Regions from separate parts of the Desulfosporosinus sp. SYSU MS00001 genome, predicted to be linked through region 2. Evidence: riboswitches for the same ligand, from Rfam matches in the RefSeq annotation. Region 2 holds a riboswitch; each other region holds the start of a gene.
What was found. Region 2 has a riboswitch for FMN ahead of ACPUYX_RS04625 (DMT family transporter). Riboswitches for the same ligand answer to the same signal wherever they lie in the genome.
Positions count from the first base shown of each region.

Region 1 (10,861 bases), on a different contig from region 2:
TATAGGCAGATGCACCGCAAATTCCGCGGCTGCCAGGACCTTCTTCCTTTTTAACCCGACAAGGACCAGCGATACAAATTCTGCAGCATACACCTTTGTAACCAAAGGTGCACTGCGGTTGTTGAGCTACTACGCGGTCAAAAACTGTTTCGATGTTTTTACCTTCCAGCATTTTTAGCATTTGCAGGGTACCAGGATCTGATGTACGAACAGGATTTTTCGGATCAACAACTCTTGGTGCATCCGATGGTCGGGCAGTATGGGTTAAATCCCGATATCTAGGCATGTTACAACCTCCTCTTTAATAAGATCCTCTTCTCATACTCTTATTGCTGCTAATGAAAACTCCTGTCATCTCCCTTCATCAATAATTTTTTCATAAATTGTATTGAGCTGAACTCCCAGAGACCCTTCAGGCGATGGAATACTGCCTGTATTGATGGACATTTCCAACAGTTCGTCACTGTAAGGGATGATGCCAACCAGTTGCTCTGTAGAAAAGTGGTCTCTAAGAAACTTTTCATCGTTCACATTACGAATTTTGTTGCCTATAACAACGATACGAGGAATTCCTAGCTCATGAGCAAGTTGTTGAATTACACGGACAGTTTGCACACTCACCTTGGATGGTTCTGTAACAATTGCTAAAACATCAACACCTAAAGCTGTTCCTCGTGTTAATTGTTCTATTCCAGCACCCATATCAAGAATTACGGTATCCTTTTCTCCGAGAATAAGAGAATTAACCAAGGCCTGCAGAAAACTGTTTTCCTTGCAATAGCAAGAAGTACCGCCGCCTTTAATATTCCCCATCCGAAAAAAACGAAGTTGTCCCAGAGAGACACTGTAATCATCTAAGATATCATCGACATTAGGATTTAGTGGATAAAATGCACCAGTCCCACCCATGCGCTCTTCTATAAGTTCCTTCATATCAACAATAGCTTTCAAATTCGCCAGTACCTCATCAGGAAATCCCAATATCGTCCCCAAGCTTGCATCGGGGTCTGCGTCAACTGCTAGTACGGTAATACCCTTTTCCACTAACCAACGGGCAAAATTTGCAGTAAAGGTGGTTTTCCCAACTCCACCTTTACCGGAGATTGCGATTTTCATCTGTCTACCACTCCTTTAGCTGCTATATGCAAGCATTTCCTGGAACAAGCTTTGGGTATATAGTTATATTCTTTTTTTCTTTGTTTAATCCTGCAAACATTCTGAATTTATTTTAATATTTTTACTTTTCCATAAAGTAAGAAGTCAATATTGATTAAAATATTCTGTAAATCCACAATATTCTGTAAATAATGTACTCCTGTTTTAGTATTTGAAATACATTTTCATTTTTGCAGTTCTATGTATTTGAGTAATGATCTTAATTACTCTTTGGAGTTCCTGAAGTAAATCATGCAGACAGAGGTTTAACGTAATCATTGTATCCTTAAAACCTAAGTAAGCTGGAATTTCCAGCTCACAATAGCGGCCAAGGTTAAAAGCCAATCCAAATGCACCTGTTCCGACATGAGTTGCATGACAGCACCTGTTTCGAATAATCTTACTTCATGTTCTGGAAAGCGCGATTTAAGTTTCTCCATAAGTCCTTCTCCTCTTTTTGGAATATTGACATGCATTACACATATCCGAAAACGTATTTCACTCGATATTGCTCTCATTAATTCATCGAGAACCCGCTGCCAAGCCCTTGACAGGGAACACACTTTATCAAACACATTCGATCTGAGCCTTCTGCAACTGCACCGCCAGGTTAATTGTCATTTTGGCAGATCTTATAGTACCTCATCAAGAAAGGCTCCAACAGATGGCTAGGAAGTTGTTGATAAACTATTAATATGATTAAGCTTTTCGAAATATTGCTCATTCGATAATTCTGTTTCTGGGAATGTCTCCATGCCGATAATCTCTGAAAGAGGGACAAAAATAATGTTGACAGGAGCAAAGGGGTTTGTTATTATAGTATTCGTTCTGATAAACGAGTTACGGGGCGTAGCGCAGTTTGGTAGCGCGCTTGGTTCGGGACCAAGAGGCCGTGGGTTCGAATCCCGTCGCCCCGACCATCTGGTATTAGCGGATCTCCAGTTTTGGAGATCCTTTATTTTTGGGTCATTTGACCCTATTTTGACCCTTTCAATTTTTAAGGAAAAAAAATCCTTTTCTTTAGCAATTATTTTAATCCCTAATGGTTAATTATGTAAACACCAATTTCCTTTATTATGAAATAACAGATCTTTAACAATAAATTTCTCGCCCAATGACACATAATAGAGTTTCTTAATCTTAAAGCGATACTTCTACGAATTTTCCCAGAATCCATTTCGTACAACTCCATCTCAGATCTGGTGACATTAATAACTTGTACTAATCCCCGCTCTCTGCCAATTTTTTTCGAGTCGTATTCTCGGTTCGGCGATTTTCATGATCCTTACATTTGCGCATTGTAAAAGGAGAGCTACTGCTCTCCTTTTACCTTCTCCAAAGCTTAATGTGAAAAGAGGTCCTTCGATTAAATCAAGAAGGATATTTTTATGTGAATTACATGAAAATAGACTAAAATTGCTTTTGACTTATTATAACATTTTGTGATAAAAAGTACATTGGTAACCTAAATCCAATTTATACTTGGAAATGAGTTTTCTTGAAACATATCCGTGCTGGAATCGCAATTATGACAATTCTTTTACTCTGGACTTCAAGTATCATATGTGCTAAAACTTCTAAGGCGGATCAAGGAAATAAGTTGTTAAAAAGCGATTTATTTGTCCAAATTCGAATTGGTTAAATATTTTTCATTGTTTCAATTGAGTGCTACAATAGATGTACCAAACTTGGTGTATAAATTAGATGTACTATAATCCAAAGATAAAGTACTGAGAAGGAGCCTAATATGTTAGAGGGAAAGAAAATCAAGATTCGCCCGATTGAAGAGGATGACATCGATATTATCTACCAATGGTTAAGCGATGAGGAAATTAATTATTGGTCAAGTGGAGCTTGGCCGCTAAATACTCTTTATTCAAAAGATCAAATCATTGAAAAGTTTCTCGACGGCCCTTCTGACGTTTACCGATACGCAATTTTGAATGAAAAGAACTTATTGATTGGCACCATTGGTTTTAAAGAACTCAATGTTCCTGGTCGTTCGACAACCCTGTTTATTGTTATTGGTGACAAATCATATTGGGGCAGGGGCTACGGAACAGATGCTATTATAACCTTTGTCCGTTTTCTCTTTACTCAATGGAACTTTCATAGGATTTCATTGGATACCTGGGACGAAAACCTTCGAGCAATCAGAGCCTACGAAAAAGTTGGCTTTAAAATCGAAGGACGCCAGCGAGAGGCACGCTACGTACTTGGAAATTATCATGATGCTGTCCTTATGGGATTATTGCGTGATGAATTTTTGACCCTTCACGGAAAATTATAGGTTGCCAAATCGCTGGACCTGGGGTACACTATAATCAAATTTAATAATATACTATCCTCTGGGGTTGGGTGAAATTCCCTATCGGCGGTACAGCCCGCGAGCCTTTTTGGCAGATCCGGTTTAATTCCGGAGCCGACAGTATAGTCTGGATGAGAAGAGGAATAGATTAAAAAATGCGTCTTTTTTTACGCTTTTTTACTATGACTTTTAGCTCAACACTCGAGGATAGCGAGTGTTTTTTTATTTCCTAATTATTGGCTATGATCCTTGATGGTATTTACGATTTTTGGGGGAAACTATCTTAAAAAGTTTCAGAAAGGAATTGTATGCAACGGGAAACTTTTCAAAAATCAACAGATGAAACTTATATGTCTGAAGCTATTAAACTGGCAGCTCAGGCCTTAGGGAGAACCAGTCCGAACCCAATGGTCGGATGTGTTCTCGTCAAAAATGATCAAATCGTCGGGCGGGGCTACCACCAAAAAGCCGGAACTCCTCATGCCGAAGTCCATGCTTTGTCAGAAGCTCAGGATCAAGCCAAGGATGCTACAGTTTATGTTACTTTAGAACCTTGCTCACATTTCGGCCGAACCCCGCCCTGCTCTGACGCTCTAATTAAGGCAGGCGTCAAACGTGTTGTTGTAGCTATGCAAGATCCCAATCCTCTCGTTGCAGGTCGCGGAATTCAACGATTACGTGAAGCGGGGATTCAAGTTGACGTGGGAGTATTGCAGCATGAGGCTGCATCATTAAATGAAGCATTTTGCAAAGCAATAACCACAACTATGCCTTTCGTCCTTTACAAGACAGCCTTAACTCTAGACGGAAAAATTGCCACTGAAACCGGGGATTCCCGCTGGGTGAGCAGCGAGATCTCTCGCCAATACGTCCACCACTTACGTGATCAATACGATGTTATCCTTGTTGGCAGTGAAACAATCCTTCACGACAACCCAGCACTAACCTGCCGCTTACCCGGCGGTCGAGATCCTATTCGGCTAGTTGTTGACGGCAGATGCCGTTTAGCTGAAGACTCACAGGTTCTCACCTCCTCCGCCGAAAGCCCTTGTATTATTGCTACAACAAAGGCAGCACCAACTGAAAAGCTCAGTCGATTGCAAAAGCTTAAGAACGTTGAAATCTGGCAATATGATACGTCACGTTATGTTCCACTTAAGCAAATGCTTAAAGATCTCTTTCGCCGAGGATGGATCAGTATCTTACTAGAAGGCGGTGGTCGTTTGGCAGGTTCTCTTATTGAAAATGAGTGTGTTGACAAATTAGAATGTTTCATCGCACCTAAATTAGTAGGAGGAAATGGCCCCTCTCCCCTTTCCGGCTTGAACATCCAATTGATGAAAGATGCCATTGAGCTCTATGACCTCCAGGTAGATATGAATTTTAGAGATATTCATGTAACAGGCTATTTTAAGCCACATGACATTAGCCAGTAACAGATGCTTTGAAGGAGGATACATGTGTTTACCGGAATTGTTGAAGAACTAGGTATTGTCCGTGATCTTCGCCTCTTACCAGACTCCGGAAGGCTTACGCTGCAGGGAAAGAAAGTCCTTGAGGGAACCCAATTGGGAGACAGTATTGCTGTCAATGGAGTTTGCCTAACAGTAATACATCAAAGCAGTGAAAAATTTACCGTCGATGTGATGGCTGAAACTCTAGCTAAAACGAATCTTGGCGATTTGAAGAGCGGCAGCCGAGTAAATTTAGAAAGGGCCCTCCAACTCCAAACCCGCTTGGGAGGACATCTAGTGAGCGGACATGTTGATGGCGTTGGTTCAATTCGCAAGATAACTCCTTGGGGTATAGCTCAACTTCTCGAAATCACTGCCCCCTCCACTCTTCTTTCCTTCATTTTGCCCAAAGGATCTATTGCTATTGACGGAATTTCACTAACCGTTGTCGATGTGGAACATGATTACTTTTCAGTTTCTCTTATTCCTCACACTTCCCAAGAAACCACTTTAGGCATAAAAAAAATTGGCTCAAGCGTTAATTTGGAAACTGACCTCATAGGGAAATATGTTGCCCGTTTTATGGGACTTAACCGAGTTGGAGATACCAAAGAAGATCTTACTATGACATTTTTGGCGGAAAATGGTTTTGCTTAGAGACTAAGAATAGCGAATTTAAATTTAGAAGGAGTTGACCGTCATGCAATTTAATACCATTGAAGAAGCTATAGAAGATATCCGTCAAGGAAAAATGATCGTCATGGTCGACGATGAAGATCGGGAAAATGAAGGGGACTTAGTTATGGCTGCTGAGTTAGCAACTCCCGAAGCCATCAATTTTATGGCAACCTTCGGCCGAGGGCTGATTTGTGTTCCTATGACCAAGGAGCGTATTCAAGCCTTAGAGCTCCAACCCATGGTTACACATAATACTGACCCTCATGGAACTGCTTTTACAGTCAGTGTCGACGCCTCGGATAGTTCAACAGGAATTTCCGCCTTTGAACGTGCTCATACCGTAACAGTTCTTATGAATCCCGCCAGTACCCCTGAGGATTTGCATCGTCCCGGTCATATCTTCCCCCTTCAAGCTCGGGAAGGCGGAGTACTTGTACGGGCAGGTCATACCGAAGGTGCAGTTGATTTAGCTCGTCTTGCCGGATTGAAACCTGCAGGTGTTATCTGTGAGATCATGAACGAAAATGGAACCATGGCTCGAGTCCCTGATCTGCAAATTTTTGTGGAGAAACACAGCCTGAAAATCGTCACTCTTAAAGACCTTATCGCATATCGACGTCAATCCGAGAAGCTAATAGAACGAGGGGAAACTATTCACCTCCCCACAGATTTTGGTGATTTCCGTGCCGTCGGTTACCTGAGTGTCATCGATCAAAAAGAACATTTAGCTCTCGTTAAAGGAAACGTTGATGACGGAAAACCTGTTCTTGTCAGGGTACATTCGGAATGTCTTACGGGTGATGTATTCCATTCCCGCCGTTGTGACTGCGGCGATCAACTTGCAGCAGCATTAGAAGAAATTGAACGCGAAGGCCGCGGCGTTTTGCTTTATATGAGACAAGAAGGCCGTGGAATTGGTCTTCTTAACAAACTCAAGGCTTATAAGCTTCAAGAAGAAGGCAAAGATACCGTTGAGGCAAATCTAGCTTTAGGATTTCCTGAAGACTTACGCGATTATGGAGTTGGTGCCCAAATATTGGCAGATCTTGGCATTTCTAAAGTACGCTTAATGACAAACAATCCAAGGAAAATTGTTGGCCTTGAAGGATACGGTTTAAAGGTTGCCGAACGGGTTCCTGTTGAAATACCTTCCAAACCCGAAAATCTAAAGTATCTCTGTACAAAGAAAACGAAATTAGGCCATTATTTATCAGCTGTTCACTAACAGCTATGGTCTAAAAACTGCTTAAAAAGAAAGGATGTATAATAACATTATGAAAACCTTCGAAGGAAAACTGTTAGCTCAAGAATTGAAAGTTGGAATTGTAGCAGCTCGATTTAATGAATTTATTACGAGCAAACTGGTCAGCGGTGCTTTAGATGCTTTAAGACGTCACGGTGCTCTTGAAGAGAATATAGAATTAGCCTGGGTTCCGGGAGCCTTTGAAATTCCGCTTGTCGCCCAAACAATGGCCAATTCTAAACAATACGATGCTGTTATCTGCCTTGGCGCGGTTATTCGCGGAGCTACTCCCCATTTTGATTTAGTAAGTAACGAGGTTAGCAAAGGAATTGCACAAGTTGGTCTGCAAAGTGGAATTCCGGTTATTTTTGGAGTTTTGTCAACGGACAGCATAGAACAAGCTATTGAACGTGCAGGAACAAAAGCCGGCAACAAAGGTTTTGATGCTGCGATGACCGCAATCGAGACTGCCAATCTTCTTAAGTCTTTTAAGTGAACTTCTTCAGCTAAAGCTGAGCATCGGGGCTTCGGTGACGAAAGTGTCTCATAGACACTTTCACCGAAAGCGCCAAGCCCATAACGAATGTTATCGCGCTGCAGGATGGACTCCCCCCCACCGAAACAGGTATGGGAACCGCTCCCACTTGTGGAAGCGGGAGTCTTACGCTTGAAACGGCGGCAAATTATCTTTAGTAAGATATGGATGATCGTCCACTAAAAATTCCTTGTCAAATATGTCATTCTTAATTAAACTCAATGTGAAGCATGATGACTAGCTTTTAACAAGGAGTTGAGTGCCATGTCTTTAAAAGACAACGAGATTATAGATGAAACGTCGATGCTTGAGGCAGCGCGCTCAGGGAATAAAGAAGCATTAAATCAATTAATTGAGTACTACGAACCAGAAGTTCGTATTATCGCCTGTAAATATTTTCTGCCCAGGGCGGATTATGATGATCTCATCCAAGAGGGACGGATAGCGATATACAGAGCGGTTTTATCATATGACGACCATTTAAATATTCCTTTCCTCCATTTCTTAAGAATGGTCATAAAGCGCAAATTGATTGATAGTATTCGAAAATATACCCGTAATAAACATGTCAATCTGAACAATGCTTATTCCCTAAACAATGCTATTTCCGAATCTGAGGAAACGAGTTTTATGGCTCTTCTGCCGAATGCCGAAGACCCGGCTACGACTGTTATTGCTAACGAGGAAACTCGTTCAATTATTAACGATATAAATCGTGATCTGTCTAATCTTGAACGAATCGTCTTTGAACATTATTTTCTTCAAGGATTTAAGCAGCGAGAATTGTCCGAACAGCTGGGGCTTCATCCCAAATCTTTGGACAATGCTATCCAACGTATTAGACGAAAAACAGTTCTTTATCGTTCTCGGCAAATAGCTGGTTAAATTTCAACCATGCGGAGGAGTTTCTTGATGCTTTCCTTTTCCAGTTTCGTTTTCTCCTGTCGAATGCGTCTTGCAAAATTAAAACATCATAAATTAGCTGTTAGTTTGAGTATTTTAACCTTACTTTCAGCCACTATTTTAGGGCCGCCTCTCTATGAGGAAAGTTGGCTCGACCCTTTCTCTACACTCGGTCTATCTAATCGCGAGTTTCACCCTCATGCAATCACAATGCTTGGCATGATTTATGCAAACGATCCATATCATCCCTATTATTACACGAACCAAAAGGAAATCAGTTCGTTTATACATGACCTGCAACAAGCCACTCCCATTACCGGATCCCAGATTCCTAAAGATTTGAAGAAGCAACCTATCGAGTTTTTCACCTTACATCGTTCTCCTTCTAAATTTCATTCAGAAGAGGATTATGCACTGCAATACTACCCTCAAAAAGGAATTGTTCGTTTTGAGAATCAATTATTTCAAATTAATGATGCTACTGTTAATTTACTAACACAAATTGTCGAGGACAAGACTCCCGGTTGGTGGAAATTTTAAAGTGTCATGACAACAAACTCTTGAAATACTCTCTATTTCATAATAAAATTGGGCTGTAACAAACTGGTAAGTTTTGTTACAGCCCCTTTTACATACGCTTGTTTAGGCAATGCCACCATTTTGATTAATTAATTTACTCGCCTTACTATGTGCATTGGTGGCTTCGTTCGCTAAACGTAAGTAGATATTTCTTAAATCGCCGTGATGAGCCCGAGTTGCTAAGGTCATATAGCCCATGGCAGCACTTGCGGCATCTTTTTCATAATCATAAAGCATATCCAAATCAGTAAAGTCGCCCATTCTAATTCCCCCTTTTCTACTGGATTTCGTTAAATCCCTTCTTGAAGTACCCTATAACGTCTTCCAAACCTTTGGCCTGCTCCTTAAAAAATCCCTTTACAGCAGGATCTTTGGCCATTTCATGGTACATAAGGCACTTTTTCATGGCTGTTTCGTTTTCAATGATGCTTCGAGTCAGCATACCTTGATCTAGAAGTTTTTTCATTTCCATCTCATTGAGTTGCATTTTTTGGTCCCTCCTTCTTGGAACTTATTCCATATAACAGTTTCAGGATTTGTAAAATCACTAAAAATTATTCACAAAACCAAAACTTCTTCTTTAAATAACTGGACAAACGCCCATACCGCTGTACTTTTTCTTGAAGAGATGTTTCATTATCTAAATAGAGAGGGAGGCTTTTAAGATTTGGAAATGCCGGACTTTAAACGAGTAATCCGTGGCTATGAACCGGAAGCTGTCGATCAAGCTTGGGCTGAAACAGATCATCAGTTATCCGAAGCAAATGCTGCTAATAAAGAACTTCGTTTGCAAATTAATAACCTGCGGGAGCAAAATACAGAATGGGGAAATCGTCTTAAAAGTTATGAAACGATGGAAAGTGACTTAAGAGACGCTTTACTGAGTGCCCAGAGAGTAGCTAATCAAATTCGCGAAGAAGCCGATAAACATGCTGAAACTTTGATTAAATCGGCACGAGATGAAAGTGACGCCATCATCAGCGAAGCGAACCGTCTTGCAGAAGAAAGGAAAACAGAAATGGAGGCAGACCTCGTCGAAAAAAGGCATGAGATTATTCAATTGCAAGAAGAAATTAAAGCATTAATAACTAAAAAAGATGAACTCCAAAACCTTGTTGAACAAAGCATTCAACATTTAGAAATTGTTCAAAACTTATTAGGTAATCCTTCCCAAACTCAAACTTTATTGCAGCAGGAGAAAGGCTCTTGAACTGGTTCAAGAGCCTTTCTCATACTATAACCTTTACCTTTAGTAACTAAAGTTGTCACAACCGTAATCCATACTTATTCCAACGCTCATCAACTAATTTGATTGTAGCTTCATCGGGAAGGACTTCGCCAGGGTAATCCGGCTTCATTCGGGCATCGACTAAAATGGGCCCATGATAAATAAGGCGATGATGTCTGACTTCTGTAGAAGCATAAATATCGTGAGCTGGGTCAAAACGAGTAAAAACTTGCCATAAAAAGCCTGTAACGTCAAGGGCTAAATCAAGGTCATCAACTAAGACAAGAAAGGGCCAGTTCTTAAAAGGTTCATCTTCAAGATGAGTCAAAACATCCCTGGCCAATTCTGGTGCGTCTTTAAACGATTGGGACTCTAATATTAAACAGCCGGCACAAAATGGTCTAATGCGGGAAACGCCAGGCAGCTTTCCGGCGTCAAATTGTCGGGGCAAATCTCGTTTTGCACTTCCTAAGCCAAGCAAAATTGCTTTGCTGCCATGGTTTAGTCTACGCCCTGTATAGTCTAAAGTATCCATGGAAGTTTCGCTTAATATCATAAGATCAGATTCCGGTTCAAAGCGGGCGAGGACAGTTTCAAATAAGAGTTTAAAATTCTGCAGATCCAGTTGTACATCCGTTAGAATCAGGAATTTTGTTAAGGTTAGCTGCCCTTCCCCAAGAATTCTAAAGGCGTGAGCCAACGCTTCCCGGCGATAACTTTCTCGAACAATAGCGGCAGCCAAAGCATGAAAACCAGTCTCTGCATAAGTCCAGAGTGC
Region 1 covers NZ_JBNFTW010000006.1:50,990-61,850, forward strand. Annotated here, with positions in the region: gene cooS (anaerobic carbon-monoxide dehydrogenase catalytic subunit) at 1-286, opposite strand, end outside; gene ACPUYX_RS12160 (P-loop NTPase) at 352-1,116, opposite strand; gene ACPUYX_RS12165 (hypothetical protein) at 1,449-1,730, opposite strand; tRNA gene ACPUYX_RS12170 (tRNA-Pro) at 1,999-2,075, shown strand; gene ACPUYX_RS12175 (GNAT family N-acetyltransferase) at 2,903-3,445, shown strand; FMN riboswitch at 3,496-3,610, shown strand; gene ribD (bifunctional diaminohydroxyphosphoribosylaminopyrimidine deaminase/5-amino-6-(5-phosphoribosylamino)uracil reductase RibD) at 3,772-4,899, shown strand; gene ACPUYX_RS12185 (riboflavin synthase) at 4,924-5,574, shown strand; gene ACPUYX_RS12190 (bifunctional 3,4-dihydroxy-2-butanone-4-phosphate synthase/GTP cyclohydrolase II) at 5,618-6,820, shown strand; gene ribH (6,7-dimethyl-8-ribityllumazine synthase) at 6,870-7,334, shown strand; gene ACPUYX_RS12200 (sigma-70 family RNA polymerase sigma factor) at 7,638-8,258, shown strand; gene ACPUYX_RS12205 (hypothetical protein) at 8,286-8,816, shown strand; gene ACPUYX_RS12210 (spore coat protein) at 8,919-9,116, opposite strand; gene ACPUYX_RS12215 (hypothetical protein) at 9,133-9,342, opposite strand; gene ACPUYX_RS12220 (DivIVA domain-containing protein) at 9,529-10,065, shown strand; gene ACPUYX_RS12225 (UbiD family decarboxylase) at 10,121-10,861, opposite strand, start outside.
Region 1: linked by a shared signal. The riboswitch ahead of ribD (bifunctional diaminohydroxyphosphoribosylaminopyrimidine deaminase/5-amino-6-(5-phosphoribosylamino)uracil reductase RibD) and the one ahead of ACPUYX_RS04625 (DMT family transporter) in region 2 are both predicted to bind FMN.

Region 2 (10,861 bases):
GACGCCCAACCAATGTGCTGCAGGGTTTTTTGACGATGTTATTTCGTTTAGAACAAGAACAACATCCGGACTACTGGGTGGTGGCTTTCGATAAAACTAAGGCAACAGTACGTATAGAGCAGTATGCAGGATATAAAGCCCAGAGAAAAGCAACTCCTGAAGGTTTGCGTCCGCAATTCGACTATCTCAAAGAAATTCTTGCCGAGCTGGACGTGCCGATGCTGGAACTTGCAGGCTACGAAGCAGATGATCTCATCGCGGCCGTGACAAAGCAAGCTGAAGCGCAGGGGATGCAGATTCAGGTCTACACCGGTGATAGAGATGCTTTACAATTGATCTCGCCTAAGACCCATATTTACTTAACGAAGAAGGGAATCAGCGAGGTAGAATGCTACGATGAGCATGCTTTGTGGGAGCGTTATCAGCTGCGTCCCCACCAAATTATCGATTTAAAAGGCTTGATGGGAGACACTTCCGATAATATTCCCGGTGTTCCGGGCGTTGGGGAGAAAACTGCCCTAAAGTTGCTTTGGGAATATGAAACAGTCGAGGGCGTTTTAGCGAATGCTGAGAAGGTCTCTGGGAAAAAACTGCAAAGCAGTTTAAAGGAATATGCAGACCAAGCAAGATTAAGTAAAACTTTAGCAACGATGTTAACGGAGATTCCTCTGGAATTTTCCTTGGAGGACTTTATTTATCGTTGGCCTCAAGCGAATAAAGTTCTTCCCGCTTTAAATAAATATGATCTAAGAAATGTCGCACGCATATGGCAGGAGCGTCACTCCAAGGATGAAGAGGCAAGGCAGGATACTGCAGAAATGTCCCTAGCAACCTGGCCGGTCCGTGAGCTTTCTGAAGAAGGTTGGTTAACTCAGATAGAGGAATGGCAAAACTCAAAAACTGCCCTCACGTTGACTTGCCGTTATGAGAAGACCGGGCTGCAAGGGGGACACTGGCTTGAGTGGGGAGCTGCTGTTTCAGAGGAGACCTTTAAACTGTCTCGGGAAGACGTATCCTCAAAGGTTTCTGAGGCATGGCTTGAGTTGTTGGCAAATGAACAAGTACCAAAGATTTTGGCTGATTCGAAAACGGTGGACTTATTGCTTGGGAACGAGAACAAGTGCTTAAAGGGAGTGTCCTTTGACCTTGGCTTAGCATCTTACTTGATTCAGTCGTCCCGCACGAAGTTTGCTCCTCTGGATTTAGTCAAAGAATATGTTCCTATGATAGACGCTTTTGAAAGTATTGCTGAGGAGGCTGCAGCTCTGGCCCAAGTTACTCCGAAATATCAAAAAGACCTTGAAACTTTGGGCTTGGAAGATTTGCTGCATACGATTGAAGAGCCTTTAAGTCTGGTCCTGGCTCAAATGGAGCGACAGGGGATTGGCATTGATATTCAGCAATTGGAACATTTCGGTGAGGGAATCAGCATTACCTTAAAACAATTAGAACAAGACATCTATGATTTAGCAGAAACGTCCTTTAACATTAATTCTCCCAAACAGTTGGGGACGATATTGTTTGAAAAACTCGGATTAGTTGCTGCTAAAAAGACTAAAACGGGATATTCTACAGATGCTGAGACGTTGGAAGAGCTTCGTTCAGCCCATCCGATTATCGGGAAAATTTTAGATTATCGTCAGCTAAATAAACTTATGTCAACCTATGTTAATGGCTTACTTGCCCAAGAGAAAGAAGGCAGAATTCATACGACCTTTCAGCAGACCGTTACAGCAACGGGACGGCTGTCCAGTACGGAGCCTAATTTGCAAAACATCCCGATTCGCTTGGAACAAGGGCGGCAGTTAAGAAAAGTCTTCCACGCAACTGAACCGGGTTATCTCCTTCTTTCCGCAGATTATTCTCAGATTGAACTGCGTATTTTAGCCCACTATTCTCAAGATCCCCTCCTCTGCGAGTCTTTTGCCTTAGGACAAGATGTTCATACCAGAACCGCTGCCGAAGTTTTTGGGGTTTCCTTGGAAGCAGTTACCTCTGATATGCGCAGAAGTGCCAAGGCCGTCAATTTTGGGCTTGTCTACGGCTTAACCGAGTTCGGTTTGTCCAGGGATTTGGGAATTCCCCGCAAAGAGTCTAAGTTTTATATTGAACAATATTTTAAACGGTATAGCGGCGTAAAATACTATTTGGAAAGCGTAGTCGCTCAAGCTAAACAAGATGGACAAGTCCGTACTTTATTTAATCGTCTGCGCCGGATTCCTGAATTATATCATGCTAACAGGGCTCAAAGGCAGCTAGGAGAACGGATTGCAATGAATACACCGGTTCAGGGAACTGCGGCAGATATTATGAAGTTGGCAATGATTCAAGTCGCAGAAGGGATAAAACCCTATCGAGCTGCTGTTCTCCTGCAAGTCCATGACGAATTGCTGCTCCAAGTTGCTCCGGAGGATTTAAAGAAGGTAGCTCTGATTTTAAAAGAAACCATGGAAAATGCTTTTCCTTTATCAGTTCCCATGACAGTCGATTGCAAAGTCGGACCAAATTGGTACGATATGAAGCCATATCAGCCTAATGATAATAAGGAGTAGTTATGCCGGAATTACCAGAAGTCGAAACCATTCGACGAACTTTAGCAGCACACATTAAGGATTTAAGAATAAAAGACATATCCCTTATTTGGCCCTCCGCTGTTTGTGGCTGGAAGGATAAAAGTTTTAAAGAACTAGTCCTGGGACGCCGCATAACAGGTCTTGATCGGCGGGGAAAATATCTCCTCATCCGCTTGGATGAGGAGATGACCTTAATCGCCCATATGCGCATGACAGGGCGGCTTAATTATTATCCGGAACATAGAGAGCCGGAAAAGCATACCCATGTAGTCCTTACTTTGGAGCATGGTGAGGTGCATTTTTCGGATGTCCGGAAATTTGGCAGAATACAAGCTATTCCTACTTTACTATGTGTCAAAGAGTCTTCACTAAGTAAGCTTGGCCCGGAACCCTTGGAACCTGAGTTTACGCACAATGTTCTGAAAGATTGTTTAGCCAGGAAAAGAGTTGCCATTAAGGCCGCTTTGCTGGATCAGCATGTCCTTGCCGGGTTAGGGAACATCTATGCGGATGAATCTCTTTTTCGAGCGGGTATATCTCCTCAGCGTCAAGCGGATACTCTTTCAGAAGAGGAGATTAAGCACCTGCATCAAGCCATTAGGGATGTCTTACAGGCAGGAATTGATGCCCGAGGGACTTCTTTTAGAGATTACAGAGATGCTAATGGAGAAAAGGGGCTGTTTGAACAGGCTCTCCAGGTTTATGGCAGAGGGGGGGACCCTTGCCGTATTTGTGGTGAAACTTTACAACGCTTGCGTTTAGCCGGCCGCACAACGGTCTATTGCCCAAAATGTCAAAAGTAACGTTCACTCAGCGGTAACGTCCAATCAGCCCGTTTTGAAGGGCTGTTTTTATGGGCAAGTTATCGACATAAATCTCAGGTAAGCACGAGGTATACACAATGAACGAGTTATTTGTCAATCGGGACTATCCATCCTCATGGTCAGATAGAATTCTTTCTCAACTGCGGGCCGACTGTGAAAATTGTTTTGGTTTGTGCTGTGTCGCACTCTATTTTTCGGCTTCAGAAGGTTTTCCAATAGACAAAAAGGCAGGTCAGCCCTGCCTTAACCTGCAATCTGATTTTCTCTGTCATGTTCATAAAAATCTCCGGGAACTTGGCTTAAAAGGATGTCTTGCTTTTGACTGTTTTGGAGCAGGTCAAAAGGTTTCCCAGATCAGCTATGTCCGCAAGGATTGGCAGAAAGATCCGGAATCGGCAGAGCAAATGTTTGAGGTGTTTCTAATTATGCGGCAGCTTCATGAATTACTCTGGTATTTAACTGGAGCGCTGATCTTGAAGGCGGCCTCTCCTATTCACGGCGCAATCAGCGCCATGCTTGAGAGGATAGAAACCTTGACTGATCAAAGACCAGATTTGGTCCTGGAACTTGACGTGGCTGCCCTTCGAAATGATGTCAATGTACTGCTCTTAAAAGTCAGCGAACTTGTACGCGCTGATGCCTGCCTGGAGCAAAAAGTTCATGCAGGTCGGCGAAAGACATTTTCACGGGGAGCCGATCTTATTGGTAAAGATTTAAGGAAGTTTGATCTCAGAGGGGCCAATCTGAGGGGAGCATATCTTATTGCTGCTGACCTGAGAGGAGCCGATCTCAGCGATACAGATTTTATCGGTGCTGATTTTCGTGACACAGACATTAGAGGAGCTAATCTAAGTAGGAGTATTTTTCTTACTCAAGGACAAATAAATGCCGCTAAAGGTGATAACAGCACCCTGTTGCCATACTCGCTCCTTCGCCCGGCTTCCTGGAGTTTCAAGAACCCATAGGGCCAAACTGAGCGATCATCATCCTTTAAAGGGCGGCATCCGATCTGGATTATCATTATAAATTGAAATGACCGGATACCCGGTCATTTTTGAATATTATCCATTCTTAAGACTCCCACTTTTACAAGTGGGAGTGGTTCTCGTTCTTGCTTCGTTGGGGGGAGAGTCTATCCCTTCAGTGCGATAGAATTTGTTACGGGCTAGGCGCTTCCGGCGAAAGTGTCCACAGGACACTTTCGTCATCGAATCCCCGATGTTCAGCTTTAGCTTAACGAGTTCACTTTGTTCTGTGTTAAATTATAAAACCCTTTGAGCCCCTTTATAGGCGTTTAGCCAATAGGATGAAGTTAGTGGGTAAATGGCCACACCTTTGTGAGTTGTAGCACTAATGAATTGTGAGTTACCGAGATAAATACCTACATGGTCAATGGTTCCGTTTCCAGCTGTGGAGAAAAAGACTAAATCACCAGGTTTCAGGTCTCCATAGGATTCTGAAGTCCCGACTTTTGCCTGATCCTGGCTGGTACGAGGCAGATCTATACCTTGAGAAGCGAAAACATATTGAGTAAAACCGGAACAGTCAAAACCATTAGGAGTAGTGCCGCCCCATAAATAAGGTATTCCAAGCAGACTGTTGGCTTTGGCAATGATCCCATCAATTGTAGGAGAGTTTGTGGCAGAGGCTTGGGAAGCTTGGGAAGCTTGGATGGATTGGGTAGATTGGTCCTTATCTAAGGCGCTCTGAGTCAGCGGACCAACGATTCCATCAACTTGGAGATGATCAGCTTGTTGAAAATTCTCCACAGCTGAAAATGTTTTGGAACCAAAAATTCCGTCGATTGGGCCGACAGTATATCCTAAATTAACTAATTCTTTTTGCAAGGTTACGACATTATCACCAGTAGAGCCTAATTTCAGGAGAGTTGCAGCCTGGACTGTCGGTGCGAAGGTTACCAGGTTTGTAAGAATAAATGTACTGGCTGCTAAAAGTTTAAGTTTTTGACTCCATTTATTAAATGTATAATTCTGCTGCATTTGTTACCTCCTAATGAATTTTATCACTTGTTAAGTTTTACGTGCGCAATGTTCACGGACAAGTTATGGCTTAAATCTTAGCATCTAAAAACTCATATGAAAAGTAAAGGTTGTTGGTTTAAAGACCATATTCTTCCTAATACTTAGCTTTTCAGCGGGAATGTTGTTATAAAAAGTAAAAAATTTAATGGTCAATGAAAACGGAAGAATGACAGAGGAAGTAAAAGAGATAATTTGAAAAGTTACTTAAAATATTAAAGATAATTCAAAATATCTTCATAATATTGGCAAACATATGTAACTGAAATTTAAACATCAGATTTAGTAGTTGGATTTCTTCAAAGTAATAGATCTGTATGACAAAAACTGAGGTAAGTGTTAACCACTTACCTCAGTAATCATTTATTTTATCCAATTTTTTAAGCCCCCCACTTCTATAAGTAGGGGTGGGTCCTTCGTTAACTTCAGGTGGGGTAGAGTCCTCCTTCGCCTCTAAGTATTCCTATTGGGAAAGGCGGCTCGGCAAAAATGTTCACTGGACATTTTTGTATCTGAAGCCCCGATGTTCAGCTTTAGCTGAACGAGTTCACTTTGAAAAACTCTAGTAATTATAGAAATGACTCTGTAATTGTCAAGGCTTAGTTCCTATATTATCCCAACTCTTATTTGCTTGCTAGATCTGCTTGCTGAGCAGATGATTCAAGGTTTAGCCCTATTGCTTCCGGTTCGTGGTTCATCCGAGATAACTGAAGTACGGCTATCCAGACTATTGCAAAACCAACCCATTGCCCCAGATCAATAGTCTGATGTAAAATCAGCCAGTTAAGAAGCAAGCCGGTTGCAGGAAAGGCAAGTTCTGCGATGGTAGCATGAGAAGCCTTCACGCCGTCTAACCCCCGGTAGTAAAGGAGCAAACTTACAAGGCTTGGTACGAGCGTTTGAAACAAGAGGTTTGCCCAAACAGGTGCCAGACTAAGGGCTTTGCCAATGATAAGCCAGTTTGGATGTTGTACTAAGATAATGACTGTCAACAAAGGCAGAGCAACAGCGAATCGAAGTGCCGTTAACGTGGTAAACGACAATTTGCCAACGAGATGTTTGCCCATCACCGTAGATCCTCCCCAAAGTGCAGCGGCGCCGATGGCAAATAAGGACCCGATAAGCTGTGAGGTGTTTGCGGCGGTAGTTGGAATGTGCAGACCAAAGGTGAGTAAGTAGGCACCAATGAGTGCAGCGATAAATAATTTCCAATAGTTTTTCCGCAGTTGTTCCTTAAGGACCCAGGCGGCAAGGAGGACGGCAAAAATCGGCTGTAGTTTTTGCAGGATGAGAACAACATTTGGATTGCCATAAGTAAATCCGGCAGTAAACAGGATCGAAGCTACGGCGGATCCGCCCCAGCCGATGAATATGACGGCTAACCAGTCAGCGAGCTTTAATTGCCGCAGCTCCTGACGTTTCCAGATAAGCACTGGAGCAGCAAAGAGAAACAATAATATATGTTCCATCCAGACAATTTGAGAGGATGTCACATAGTGGAGCAATGTAACAATAAAGACACCGTCAAGTCCCCACATGGCCGCTCCAAGGGCGATCCACCAAATTGCCCAAGGAGATGATTGCTTTTTTTGCATTAAATCCAAACCCTCCATATCTTATAACATGTATTTGAATTGAACCTTCACATGTCACAAAAAGAAAATTGTGCATGAAAAATACCCCGAGAAACAATTCCTTTCACGAGGCATATACGAGGGACCAGGATAGCAGCTTGGCTAAACCTAGTCTTTACCTTCTCTCGTCCGGACTTTACCGTCGGCCTTGGAATTTCACCAAGTCAGTCGATGCATCGTTAAGGCTGCATCGAGTCGCGGGCTGAATTGCACAGGCAATCGTCACCGCCGGTAGGGAATCTCACCCTGCCCCGAAGGATCAAATTCAGTTAATGAAAGTATAACAGAATTTATTGTTTAAGGGTAGCCTTATATTATAAAACTATTTCTCATCTCGAACTTCGCAGGTTGAAATTCCTAGAATATTACTTACCGGACAATATCTCAGTAATCCCGTTGCTATCCCCAGGAGTCCGATAAGCCCCCACCAGCTTTTGAAGGCCAGACCTAAAAGCACAATAATTGTTCCTATGATAATTCTAACAATTTGCTCGGTTTTTCCAACATTACATATCATACAATCACCCCCTTATTATTTTTTCCCATATCTTGAAGGGTTAATGCAATTTAAGAAAGAGACTATATGAGAAGGGAGACAATGATATGGCTTAGAATAAGACTATTAAAATAGAACTAGAACATTAAAAAGAGGGAAATTCTAAAAGGCAGCGAATTAAATTTGGAGAACTTAAAGGAGGGTCTTTTTTGGCGAAAAAGCAAAGTTTAATTAAAGTAATAATGGAAATTGCAGAAATTCTGATCTTTGCCTTTATATTATCGTGGGGTTTACGAAGTAATGTGGTGGAAGCGGCAACGATACCGTCGCCGTCAATGATGCCTACTATTCATGAACAGGATAGAGTCATTGTAGACAAGTTGTTCTATAAATTTACAGGAATACAAAGGGATGATATCATTGTTTTTAACCCTCCAAAGAATTTGGATTCCAGTGGGGACTATTGGATCAAGAGAGTTATTGGATTACCTGGAGACAAAGTTCAAATTACGAACGGGAAGGTCTATATTAATGATCAACCTCTGACAGAACCCTTTGAAATGGAAGCTCCTAATTATAATTACGGTCCTGTGGTTGTTCCCAAAGATGCTTATTTTTTACTTGGCGATAATCGCAATCATAGTCTCGACAGCCATTATTGGGGAGCTTTGCCTGCCAAGGAGGTCGAAGGAAAAGCAGTTTTAAGATATTGGCCCTTGCAGCGGTTTGGAACCTTAGCTAAGTAATTAGAAAGATTCATGATAAGGGAGAGTCTCCTGGAAAGGACTCTCTTCTTTATTTCATGAATTTCAGTTAGAAAGATGGGGGACCATTTGACCAAAACATCTCTACAATCATTTGGCCGTTAATTGATTACACTTCCCGCATTTTAGTTCTCGGTTCAATGCCTAGTGTTCAGTCCCTAAGAGAATAACGATATTATGCCAATCCTCAGAATCAGTTCTGGCGGATTATATATACGATTTTATCTATGCCTGTAGAGTCTGATTATACCCGGAGAATCAAGTTTTTTGTTGTTCCGTTCCGTTGACTTAACCTTAGCATACACCTACTTGAATTTTTAAAGCAGGAGGATAATTCTATCATGACTTACAAAGCTGTTATTTTTGATCTTGATGGGACGTTGGTTAACTCCCTTGAGGATATTGCTGACTCAATGAACCTGGTTTTGAAAACCTTAGACTTGAAAGCGCATGACCTGGAAGCCTATAAATATTTTATAGGAAATGGTATCAGAAACCTGGTTAGTCGAGCTTTACCTGAAGAATCCAGAGAAGAAACCTTCATTACAGAATGTTTTGATTTGATGATGAGGGAATATCGTAAGCGATGTCTTGAAAAAACGAGACCTTATGAGGGTATCCCTGAGCTGCTTGATGAGCTGACAAAACGTAAACTTAAGCTTTGCGTTTTGTCTAATAAGGTAGATGAACTGACTCGGAAAGTTGTAGCGGCTCTTCTTGCGGGTTGGAAGTTTGAAGTTGTTTTGGGACCTAGAGAAGATATTCCTAGGAAACCTGACCCCACAGGCGCTTTATACATCAGTAAGAATTTAGCTATTCCACAGACCGAGATTATTTATCTGGGAGATTCAGGTGTTGATATGCAAACGGCAGCTGCTGCCAAGATGTACGGGGTGGGAGCTCTTTGGGGCTATCGAGGGAGAGAGGAATTAATTCAAAACGGTGCTCAACGTTTAATTAGCCATCCTTTGGAATTTTTAGAGCTCTTGTAGGAAATAATTGTTACAAGAAGGAATCTTTAGCATAATATAACCTTCCTTCGGACATCTTAGTTAATTAGAGAATTATTTAGACGATAGTGTTTGGTTCGGAGGGGTTACTGTGCGAGTTTTAGCCTTTTTACTCGCGTTAACGATTCTTTTTCTTTTAAGTTTAGCGATAAAAGCAGAGGTTGATTTTCGCTATCGGCGAGTAGAGGAAAAAGATCATCTGGAAATTGATTTTCGAGCATTACATGGAATTTGGCATACTCAATATCAAATTCCAACACTCCAATTAGAATGGGAAAAAGGTCCGGAATTAGAAATAGATCAAGTGGCTGAAGGAAAGGGCGGCAGGCGAAAAGCAAAATCAAGCGTACGTTTCCGATATTTCCGCGGAGGCTGGATCTATCGGCTTTGGCCTAAGCTGAGAAATTATGTTCATCAATTAGTTTGGTTAAAGAACAAGTTTTATGGCGGAATCCATTGCAAAACGATAAAATGGCGAATTGAGATTGGTTACAAGGATGCGGTACAAACAGCGATGGCTGCAGGAGCTTTTTGGAGCCTGTTTGGATTTGCCCTCGCCCGTCTCTACAAACAAGTTATCGTAGAGGTTAAGAATCCTGAACTTGTGGTCGTTCCACAATTTAAAAAAGAAGGATTTTTATGTGATATTCAATGCATATTCCAATTAAGAATCGGTCATATTATTTTTGTTGGATTTAATGCTGTGCGTAGTTTCAAGCGGGCTAGAAGGGGGTAGTAGCATGGGTAATCATCCTATAGAATTATTGATGAAAACAGCCATGGAAAGTATCCAGCAAATTGTTGACGTTAATACCATTATTGGTGACCCGGTAGAAACCCATGATGGATCCGTTATTATTCCAATATCACGGGTAGCTTGTGGTTTTGCAGCAGGGGGCAGCGAATTTTCCCCGCCCGATCAGCAGAAAGAGAACGGAAATAATACAGGGGATTCAGCCAACCAACTTCCTTTTGGAGGCGGTGCAGGTGCCGGGGTATCTGTACAACCCGTAGGTTTCTTAGTCGTTGGCAATGGAACCATTCGCCTGCTGCCAGTCGATAGTAATGTCGTTATTGATCGTATCTTAGATACAGTGCCAGATCTTTTAGACAAATTGTCAGGAATGCTTCACAAAAAAAGGAAACCCTCTGATGAAATTATACTGGCCAGAGAATAAGTTCTAGCCGCCCAAAATACATAAGGTACTATTCAATAAAAGAACGAGAAGATCTCGTTCTTTTTTGTCCGCCTTTTTCATAGATTTTTTAAGGGGGGTGGGCTATGGTTAACCTCATCTGGCTGATCATGTTAGTCATCGGCATTTTGATTTCAGCAATTAATGGGCAGATAGAAATTGTCACGGTTTCGGCGATGAAAGCGGCCGAATTAGGGGTCGAGGTGGCCATTGAACTTATCGGAGTAATGAGTTTATGGTTGGGATTGATGCGTTTAGCCGAGGAAGCGGGAATTGTAAAGGGAATAGCCCGTCTTTTTGGGCCCGTCGTTCGTCTCTTATTCCC
Region 2 covers NZ_JBNFTW010000002.1:257,371-268,231, forward strand. Annotated here, with positions in the region: gene polA (DNA polymerase I) at 1-2,552, shown strand, start outside; gene mutM (bifunctional DNA-formamidopyrimidine glycosylase/DNA-(apurinic or apyrimidinic site) lyase) at 2,555-3,376, shown strand; gene ACPUYX_RS04615 (pentapeptide repeat-containing protein) at 3,475-4,362, shown strand; gene ACPUYX_RS04620 (C40 family peptidase) at 4,660-5,397, opposite strand; gene ACPUYX_RS04625 (DMT family transporter) at 6,060-7,031, opposite strand; FMN riboswitch at 7,184-7,333, opposite strand; gene ACPUYX_RS04630 (YgaP family membrane protein) at 7,393-7,587, opposite strand; gene lepB (signal peptidase I) at 7,776-8,312, shown strand; gene ACPUYX_RS04640 (HAD family hydrolase) at 8,672-9,322, shown strand; gene ACPUYX_RS04645 (DUF2953 domain-containing protein) at 9,432-10,076, shown strand; gene ytfJ (GerW family sporulation protein) at 10,081-10,518, shown strand; gene ACPUYX_RS04655 (nucleoside recognition domain-containing protein) at 10,623-10,861, shown strand, end outside.

Region 3 (10,861 bases), on a different contig from region 2:
ATTTAGAGGCAAGCTGAAGGAGCTCCTTTACAAGATTCGGCGGATTTTCTCCTTTGAGCCCTGCCACCAAATTTTTTGCAGCCAGCATAGCCATCTCATTCCGGCATGTCATTGTTGCCGATCCGATATGAGGAACTGTCATAACATTCGAAAATTGAAGTAAGGGATTGTCTTCTTTTTAACATTCCATCAATGAAATGTACTGTCTCCAATCAAATCCTTGATCGTCTGTGAACATGTAGAGCCGTTAAAAATAAACAAACAGCAGGTAAACCGTTGAAATCGCAACGGACACAAGCATTAACGGAAATGCGATCTTCATAAATGATAGGAACTTAATTTTCGCACCGTTCTTCTCCGCTAAGCCTGCAACAATAACATTGGCCGATGCACCAATTAAAGTTCCGTTACCGCCCAGACAAGCCCCCAGAGATAAGGACCACCAGAGAGGATGCAAGGCAGCCGGAGACAAATTACCCAAATGGCCCATGTCTTTGATTAAAGGAATCATCGTAGCCACAAAAGGAATATTATCAACAAAAGCCGATGCGACTGCCGACAGCCAGAGGATGAACATGCCTGTCAAGCGAAAGTTCCCTGCCGTGACATTCATTGTCCATTGGGCCAGGCGTCCAATCAGACCAGTTTCGACCAATCCGCCGACAACAATAAACAAGCCCAGGAAAAAGAAGATGGAAGGCCATTCAACGGCTAAGAGAATATCCTCCGGTTCTTCATGAGCGATGAGCATAAGTAGGACAGCCCCCGTAAGGGCGATTGTGGCAGATTCTAAATGTAAGGCATCATGAACAACGAAAGCAGCCATAATCAGTAATAATACAGCGAGGCTTTTCTTTAATAGGAGATAATCAGATATCTCATCTTTGGGATTGACTCGGCAAACAGCCTGTTTGCGTTCCTCGGGAACCTGCATTTTCTTATGGTACAAGAACCAGAAAATGGCCATAATTACGATGTGAATAATGGCTATAACAGGCATTAAATTGACAATGAAGTCCATAAACCCTAACCCTGCCTGGCTGCCAATCATAATGTTCGGGGGATCCCCAATAAGCGTTCCTGTACCACCTATGTTACTGGCCAGAATCTGACAGACTAAGAAAGGGATAGGATCAACGTCAAGTTGATCGGCAATCGAAAAGGTGATAGGGACAATAAGCAAGACCGTGGTCACATTATCTAAAAAAGCGGATACAATAGCCGTTACCGTTGCTAAAGCAATCAGGATGCGAATCGGCTCTCCTTTAGCAATGCGGACAGCCCAAAGCGCCAGATATTGAAAAACACCTGAACGCCGAGTGATTCCGACCACAATCATCATGCCTATTAATAGTCCCAGTGTGTTCCAGTCAATGTAACTGATAGCCTTTTCTTGCGTCAGCACGCCGGCTACAATAAGAATCATACCGCCCAACAAGGCAGCAATCGCCCGGTGCATTTTCTCAGACATGATAAATACGTAAGTTAAGGCAAAAATAATTAGGGCTAATATTGCGTTAGTCTCCATACTTCCCCGCCTCTGCTCCCTTCTGCAGCATTCAATTATGTTCTCCAAAGATTATAAAGGTAACCGGTGGTTTTACACCGGTCACCTTTATAATCTTTGATCCTTACTCTATTTTACAACGTTTTGTCAAGGAATGTAGGTACGATTTAAAATTTGTTTCAAATCATAAAGGGTGCCTTCAGTGTCCCCTTGTATGACGAAACTAAAGTTACTCTTACTTTAAGGTCACTCGAAATTGCCCCATTATCTTCTGATTCCATTTCATAAGCAAACAATCTCTTTCGGCAACGGGGCCAACACCGGCGGGAGTTCCTGTAAATATAATATCATCTTTCCCAAGCCCAAAGTGCTTCGCAATATACTCAAGAAGTGAAGGAACAGTAAAATACATATCGTTAATATTTCCACGCTGTACTTCACGTCCGTTTTTCTCTAACCAAAAATCCGAGCTGCCGAAAGCTTCTACTCCCTCAAAAGGAAGCCAAGGTGTCAGAACAGCAGAATTTGGGAATCCTTTTGCCAGCAGCCAGGGATACCCTTTTTCCTTCAACTGACTCTGAACATCTCTTAACGTAAAATCAATGCCCAAGGCTATTTGATCGATAAGATCATCCGTCGTTAATCCCGGCTCATAACTTCTGCTGATATGAACGACAAATTCAAGTTCGTGGTGAATCTCTCCACAACCTTTAGGCAATATAATTTCACGATCATTTGCTTCTGCCAGAGCATGTGTCGGTTTGGAAAATATCAAAGGCTCGCTGGGAACAGTATTGTTAAGCTCTTGAGCATGTAACGGATAATTGCGTCCTACACAAAAAATATTTTTAATTTCCAATGTCAAAGTCACTCTCCCTTTGTTATGAGTTAAATACCTGCCAGATCCGCTTGAGTGAAACAAGGAGGGACATAAGGCACTCACAAACGTCATATAAGCGAAAAAAATGACACCTAATCGACTTGTCAGAGGAGTTTTCGGGATGTGGCAGTCACGAAACCTGTCGTTACTGCAGCAAGTACCAGAAAAAACATGCGTCGGTTTAGCCAACTATTCCATGCGGCAAATCTCTCGAGCATCGATCTCTACCTTTCTTCATGTAGTCCTGTTAATCAAATCCCAGAAAGTGGTAAATATCATGTCAAGTTATATTAATCATTCCTATAGCCCATATAGCCCTCGCCGAACTTTGATAGGTAACCTTCCACAAAAAAAGGTACCCAATAAGGGTACCTAACCATTAATTATTTAACAGAGTTTTTCTGCCTTGAATTCTCTTAGTCGACATTGGCCTTTGCTTCTTTATTTAAATTACTATGCCTATACCCATAAAAGAAATAGATCAGCAAACCAATGAATAGCCAAACCAAGAAGCGAATCCATGTAGCTCCAGGTAGTTTAAACATAAGGAATAAAGAGAACAGAGCAGCTAATAGTGGAACGACAGGCACTCCCGGGCAGCGGAAAGCGCGCGGCAGATCAGGCTGGGATTTACGTAAAACAATAACAGCGATGGAGACAAAGACAAAAGCTGCCATGGTACCGATATTGACCATTTCTGCAAGGACATCGATTGGGGTTAAGCCTGCTACTATTGCTACAATAATACCTGTTAACCAAGTGCTTTTATTAGGAGTTTTATGAATTGGATGGGTCTCACTAAAGATTTTCGGAAGTAAGCCATCACGAGACATTGCATAGAAAACCCGAGTTTGCCCATAGAGCATAACAAGCAGTACGGTGGTGATACCTCCAAGGGCACCTATGGAAATGATTCCGGCAGCCCAATTCTGATGCATTACCTGCAATGCTAAAGCAATAGGGGCCGAAACATTTAATTTCGTGTAAGAAACAGCACCGGTCAAAATAGCTGTTACAATGATATACAAAACAGTACAAACAATTAAAGAAGCGATAATTCCACGCGGTAAATCCTTTTGAGGATTTTTAACTTCTTCCGCTGCGGTCGAAACAGCATCAAAACCAATATAGGCAAAGAAAACAATAGCGGCACCCCTGAACACTCCATTCCAACCATAAGGCATGAAAGGCTGCCAGTTAGCAGGCTTAACATAAAATATCGCTACAACAATAAAGACTAAGACGGCAAATAGTTTGACAGCAACGATAATATTGTTAACTCTGGTGCTTTCTTTAACTCCGAGGGATAAAAGCCAAGTAATCAAAAGAGCGATTGCTAATGCAGGTATGTTGACTAGTCCTCCTGAACCCGCTGACAAAGTACCCCAGGCAGGCAAATTGACGCCTAAGCCTTGCAGCAGCTTAACAAAATACCCTGACCAGCCAATGGCTACAGTACTACAAGCTAATGCATATTCCAGCATAAGATCCCATCCGATGATCCAAGCAAAAAACTCACCAAGAGCAGCATAACTGTAAGTATACGCGCTCCCGGCCACAGGAACCATTGAAGCGAATTCAGCGTAAACCAGAGCTGCGAAAGCACAGGCAATTCCAGAAATAACGAACGATAAAACCAATGCTGGCCCGGCATACTCAGCTGCTGCTACACCTGTTAAAACAAAAATTCCGGTTCCAATAATAGCACCAATACCCAAAGCAGTGAGATCCAGTGCGCCTAAAGCTTTCTTGAGACCACTTTTTTGCTGTGATTCCAAGATAAGCTTGTTAATAGATTTTTTCCTCAATAAATTCATTAACTAAGTAGCTCCTTTCTTTATGACAATCGTTAGTAAGAAATTATCTCTTTGATTATTGGTGCCTATAACTGGGATTCAAGCCCTCCTTTCTTTGTTATAAGTTTACTCTATTTATTTTTAAAAATAAATATCATTTAATTTAATTTTTATATAAAAAAATTTTTTTCTTGCAATTTTTCTATATAAGTTCTATAAAATTCTTATATAATATTTATATAAATTTACCATTATTATATAAAAGAATTAAAAACCATTATATATAAATTCATTATCATGTAAATACAGGTAATTAATAACAGAGGTTTATTTTTAAACCTCTGCTCTATAATTATTTAGTTCAAATTGGGACCTTATTTACGCAAAATGACTGGTAACCCTCTGTGATCCATTTATTATGCTGTTATATAGCATTTACCTTTTTTGAACTAATAATTCCTATTAAATTTTTATATTTTCATCTGAAGCTTCGAAGTTATTGACTTTCCAAGTACCCTTCTCTTTTTTCACGAACAGAGTGTAGACAGTACAGAAAGAAGTGCCTCTATTAATTCTGTTTTTCTTATTGTTCTTTTTATTTAATTCTTTAAAGTATTTGTCCTCAGCACTAATTACGCATGTTTTTACATTATAAACCACCTCTGCTTCCTCTTGATCCTCGCTCAAGGTGATAGAAAGAAACTCACAATCTTCGTATTTAGATTTAATCTTATTGTCAGTTAGGATTTTGATCGTGTTTTGTTCATCATTGTTCTTAATCAATTTGATCAGATGATCTACTGTATAGAGATGATATTCGGCCCTTCCATCTAAGGATTCATAATCGCGTGCGGTTAAGGCTTTAGCGAAATTTTGGCATAATCTCTTAATTGCCTGCATCTCCTCGGTATCCTCAATGTTAGCAACCCCATGATCTTCATCCTCCTCGGGATTATTATCAATGGTCTTATCCTGAGCAATTAGAGATCCCATAATGTCGGTCAAGACCTTTTTTAAAACTTCCGTCTTCATTTGATCTCCCTCTTTCACGATCCTCATAAACTCACACTTAACGTATTTTATGTGCCATGAAAGATTTCGGATACTCACAAGAACTTGCCTATTGGCCAATGCTCTTTCAGCAGATATTAAGTATTTTCCAGGGAAACATTCAGTTATTCCTCAGCCTATCTTTATCTTTCTCAGGTATATTACATTTAAAACATTAAAGAACGGAATTAATTTGAGGTGTAACTTATGTTGAATTTTTTTAAAACTAACAAAGACTTTATAATAAACTCTTTATCTACTTTAATTACGATCAGCGCAAACTTGTTCTTAAATATTGACATTAGCCCTTACATAGATCACTGTAAGTTATTAATTCATAATTTCAGTTATGATATACGTTTCAATACAAGAAGGCTATCGCACTCCTACATAAGCGAAAATAGCCTTAATGCTTCATAAAATTAATGAGTTGCCATAAAATCATTCATTATTTCTTTTTAGAAAAAAGATTACTGATAAATGCTTTGATTCCGCCCTTTTTGGGGCTTTCCCAGGCAGGCTGAACAGGCATTTGCCCTCCGTACCCTTGATTAATCATCTGATTTGGATATCCCTGATTTGGATAACCTTGGGGCTGATACCCTTGTGGTTGATACCCTTGGGCTTGCGGCATCATTGGTTGCTGCAGCATCTGATTTTGCTGAAAACCCTGAATACCTTGCGGCGGATAACCGGGAGCAGCATACCCCTGGCCACCAGCTTGTGGACCAGGACCCCAGTTTGCATTTCCGCCCATCATCCCGCCGGGCATCGTTCCTGCCTGACCGCCTCCAAAGTTATTTATCGGCTGAGAAAATCCCGGTGGCATAAGCAAACCACCCGGAAGCCCGAACTTAGGTGCGAATCTTTGCAGTCCTCGGCCTAATAATGGTGACTGGTTAAATTGCCCTGAAACATTCGGCATCTGATAGCCTTGAGTTCCTTGAGGCATCATTTGAACTTGTTGATTCCCAAGTATATTCATTTTACCTAACGGCATTGTGCTTCACCCTCATTCCATTCTTGTAGTATGGTAAATTATGGTACAATACAAGATATTCAAGTTATAACCGTTTGTCACCAAGTTAGATAACTTTAGAAGCCAGAAACTATAAAGTCAGGAGATTACTGCATAATCTCCTGACTTTTATTTTCCCTGAGTGCCGAAGCCCCGAGGCCACAGACGGCAGGCATTTTAATTAGGGAAGCAAATTACCTCTCTTTAACTATAAAGAGAGGTAATATCGAGTGTTCTAATTATTTTCCGCTATGAAGGATTGTCTTGGACTCTCTTATCAACTATTAGATAACTTTCTTAAGATATCTCTTTGTTGTCTATACTGGTTTCGATAGATTGTTGAATTGCTGCTATTAGGGCTATAATAATTAGATATTTTAGTGTTCTTTTCAAGTGTCGCTGGCAAATCGTCGATCGCTCCTGTCGCATAGGCTGCAATTAGACAATTTGTCAGTACTGCACCACCAGAAATTTCTAACGTAATAGCTTCACTTTGCATGACATCAGCCTTAATCTGATTCCACAGATTATCTCTGCTCCCGCCCTCAGTAATAGTAATTCTGTTAATATCAATTCCGGCATTTCTGTAAGTATCTGTGATTTCCATATAATCGTAGGCAATTGCCTCTAAGACTGCTCGCCATAAAACAAATTGATTCGTATCTAAACTCATGTTTAAGAAACAACCTTTAATATTAGCCCATTCACCGTACCCACCAGTTAAGTATGGTAAAAACATGACCTCATTGCACCCAGGCGGTACTTTTTCCGCTTTTTGGCTAAGCCATTGATAATATTTATCATCATCAGCCTTTTGACAAATATTATCCTTAAACCAACGCAGAGCTAAACCTCCGGTTCTAACAAATCCCCAATAAAAATAGGTATCTTTCAATGTTCCACTATTAAAAATTAAACCGCTCCCCTTTTTACTTAATTCAGGGATTATTCCAGAAGTAGAAACACAGAACATAGCACATGTTCCTGCCACATCAACAGCCTTATTCGTTTCAATAATTCCGCTTCCTAACATGGACTGCATTGTATCTCCGGCACCGGCACAAATCGGGATACCCGCTGGACATCCGGTTTCTTGTGCTGCTTCGTCCGATAAGGTACCAATAATATCCCAAGGTTTAACAATCTTCGGCAGATATGTTTTATCAATCTTTAAGATAGCTAGTTGTTCATCGGACCATTGTTTTTCATAAATGCGGTAACCAAGACCCCAGCCCGACATTGTTCCCCAATCAATAAAAGCGTCTCGACCGTCTAAACCGGCCAAGTTCATAAGAATGTAAGGAGCATTGTGGACAAATTTTTGACCTCGTTCTTGAAACGCTTTATTATTGGCTAACAACCACCTGGCATGCAAAGCGGGAAACATGCAAGATGGTTCAGCATTGCCTGTCTCATGACCCCAAATATCCAGATCCAATTGATTTAAAGTTTCCACATCGTTTTGGGTCCTGGAATCCAAATAATTAATGTAAGGAGTAATCGCCTTTCCTCTCTCGTCAATCCCAACAATTCCACAAATAATTCCGTCACCCATAATGGCTCTGATTAAACTGGGGTCAATACCCTTGGTATGCAATTGCTCAATACACTGTTTAATTCCCAATTTTGTCAAAGATAAATATTCATCAGCATCCATATCCACCCATCCTGGATGGGGGTAGTTCATCGTTGTCTGATTGGATGTATTAGCAACACAGTGCATCGTTTTATTATAAACAGCCACTTTTACGCTTTGAGATCCCGCATCAAAACTAAGATAGTAGCTTTCCAAAGTATCCATCTCCTTTAATAATTATGACCCCTAGTGAACTCGTTCAGCTAAAGCTGAACATCGGGGCTTCAGATACAATAATGTCCAGTGGACATTATTGCCGAACAAGAAGTGGGGGGCTTAGAAATTGGAAAAAAAATTCTCTTAAGCAAGCTTAAGAGAATTTGACAGTACAAACTTAATACATAATATCACTACTATGTATGTGAACATCACCTTCTCTCATCCAGACTATACTGTCGGCTTCGGAATTCAACCGAATCTGCTTTACGGCTCGCGGGCTATACCGCCGATAGGGAATTTCACCCAACCCTGAAGGATAATTATTAACTTAATTATAAAGTAACACCATTGATTCTCTTTGTCAATTTAAACCAATTCCCTAGATATCAGATCTTTCAAGTGCTCAGTACCTAAAGAAAGCAGTTGAAAACCAAAATTCATTAACTGAACGTCATCATGCCTTATCTCTTCAAATCGTTCCACGGTTACATCCATTTTTTCAGCCAAGGAAGTATTATGCATTAAATAGCTTCTAAAGTTGTCCAAATCGTAACAAGCTAAGAAGAATAGCTTTATCAGCTTATCATCAATTTCCTGATCACCGGTAAGTTTTAAGTAACCGGGGATTTCACTAAACCCTTGTTCCATTTCTTCGTAAATTTCTAGCCCCTGGTCAGAAATCCACTCTTTAATAGTTTGGCTTTTTTTCTCATTTAACCCATGACAACGGGAAGATTCAAAAATAAAGGAGTATTTCCCCCCGCCCAACATGTCCACCGGGGCAATGCGGCAAGACCAGGGTCGTTCTTTATAAACCCGACACCCTTTTGAGGTAATAAAGGGACATGTTAAATTATCCTCCTCGGACATCTTAATCTGAACTATAGAAAAGCCAGTTGGCAATTGCACGTTTAGAGTGTATTTATCCAGAAATTCTCCTGAAGACATGCCAAGCAAATTTTTCATTCTGAGGACATCATAAGGTGTGAGATAAATATTAATATCCCGGCAGCACTTTTTAAAACAATCGAGACCGTCATGACAAAGAAAATTAAACTCACTGTCCTCATTCAAAACTAACTTCCGCTGATCCATAACTAACTATGTCTCCTTCCACTCCTTGTCGTTGTCTATAATCCGCAATCCTCTCTTAAGGCAGTATTCAGTTCTCATCAACATAATCAAAACTTACAAACCCGCCGCCTAATGCAGTTGTCTGAAACCATTGCCCTAAATCAATTTCTTTTATATGCCCTCCATCCAAAATTCTTAGGATCGCTCTGCTATCTTCTGCTGCGTATACCATCGCAATGATGGTGACCCAGTGCCAAGAATCCAATCGCTTTTCTTCTCCATTATCTAAATTTAGAAAGGCTACAGGTCTGTTATTGTGTAGCGCTTGCTCCAAAAACGTCAACAGTTGTTGAAATAAGGGACGAGATTTTCGGTATTTAGGTACATCTAAAATTTCAAGTTGTATATTTCGTTTCATTGCTTCCGCATATTTCAGGACGTCATCGCCGAAAAGCTTTGTTGTAGGAATTCCGCGCATTGTTGGTTTTACATATTGATAAACTTCTTCCATCAATAATAGTGCCCCGCGCTTTGTCCATAACCCCTTGTCTGATCTTGGACCCTTTCGCGTACAGTTGAGATAATACACAATATTCGTTGCAACTGTCGGTCCGCATCCGGCTCGACGCTGCCACATCGTAGTATACCACTCTTGATTGCAGCCATAAAACGTATTTTGAGTATCTTCGTCCTCTATTTTAAAAATGTCTTCGTTAGCAATTGATCGATTTATCATAGGTTCCTCCAGAAAATAAAATTTGGTGAGGAGATGGTCACTGTACTAATTATACCGTAAAGATCATCCGTTTTAATAGCTGCATTATAGTTTTTCCAGGAAAGCCACACGCCTGGCACCCAAATAGCGTGAGGCCCAGTAAGAATTCGTTATATTATCAAAACAAACGCCATAAGCCTCAGAATCAAGCATAATATTGTTTCCAATATAAATCCCTACATGAGATGCTCCAGCTTCATAAGTGCTGAAGAAAAGAAGATCACCGGGTTTTAAATCCGTTTCGGGAATTCCTATGCCCTCCTTAAACTGGTCCTGAGATACACGATTTAGTTTAACTCCAAAATGCCCGTATACATACTGAACGAATCCTGAACAATCAAAACCGGGACTTGGAGTAGTTCCGCCCCAAACATAAGGCGTTCCTAAATATTGCTCAGCGTAAGTTAAGATAGACTGAAAATTATAGGGAATAGATACTAACTGATTGTTGTTGCTACTTAAAAGATCAGCGCCTGCAGCATCACTTGGGTTTATGCCGTCTTTACGTCCAGCTGCAGCTAATGAGGTTTCTAAGGATTGTTCTTGAGTTAATTCTTCAATATTTGATTGTACATTTAATGACGAAAGTATTGTTGCTTTCTCTTGGGAATTGACTTGAGCAAGAAGATTTTGTTGGGTAGATAATAGCTGTTGTTGTGTCTGTTGTAATTTCTCTTTATCTTCAAGCGAGGCCTTAACAGAAGCCATTTTTCCGTTAATTAACGACTGCTGTTTAGTAATATTGGTATTGGCAATTGAAATCTCCTGATTCAACTCTCCAAAGTCATCCATAATATAAGAGACATATTCCCAGCGATCAAGAAAGTCTGACATACTCGTCGAATGAAACAACACTTTCATATAAGGAAGAAAACCAACTTCCTCATTTCCACTTTGATAAAACGTATTTAGTATATCTCCCAATTTGTCACTATCATCTTGATGTTGCTTTTGAAGCTGAATTTC
Region 3 covers NZ_JBNFTW010000010.1:99,393-110,253, reverse strand. Annotated here, with positions in the region: gene ACPUYX_RS16835 (sodium:proton antiporter) at 248-1,528, opposite strand; gene ACPUYX_RS16830 (fumarylacetoacetate hydrolase family protein) at 1,743-2,366, opposite strand; gene ACPUYX_RS16825 (hypothetical protein) at 2,511-2,681, shown strand; gene ACPUYX_RS16820 (amino acid permease) at 2,804-4,204, opposite strand; gene ACPUYX_RS16815 (hypothetical protein) at 4,646-5,215, opposite strand; gene ACPUYX_RS16810 (hypothetical protein) at 5,682-6,233, opposite strand; gene ACPUYX_RS16805 (FGGY-family carbohydrate kinase) at 6,529-8,052, opposite strand; FMN riboswitch at 8,254-8,367, opposite strand; gene ACPUYX_RS16800 (YkgJ family cysteine cluster protein) at 8,413-9,141, opposite strand; gene ACPUYX_RS16795 (hypothetical protein) at 9,209-9,856, opposite strand; gene ACPUYX_RS16790 (NlpC/P60 family protein) at 9,941-10,861, opposite strand, start outside.
Region 3: linked by a shared signal. The riboswitch ahead of ACPUYX_RS16805 (FGGY-family carbohydrate kinase) and the one ahead of ACPUYX_RS04625 (DMT family transporter) in region 2 are both predicted to bind FMN.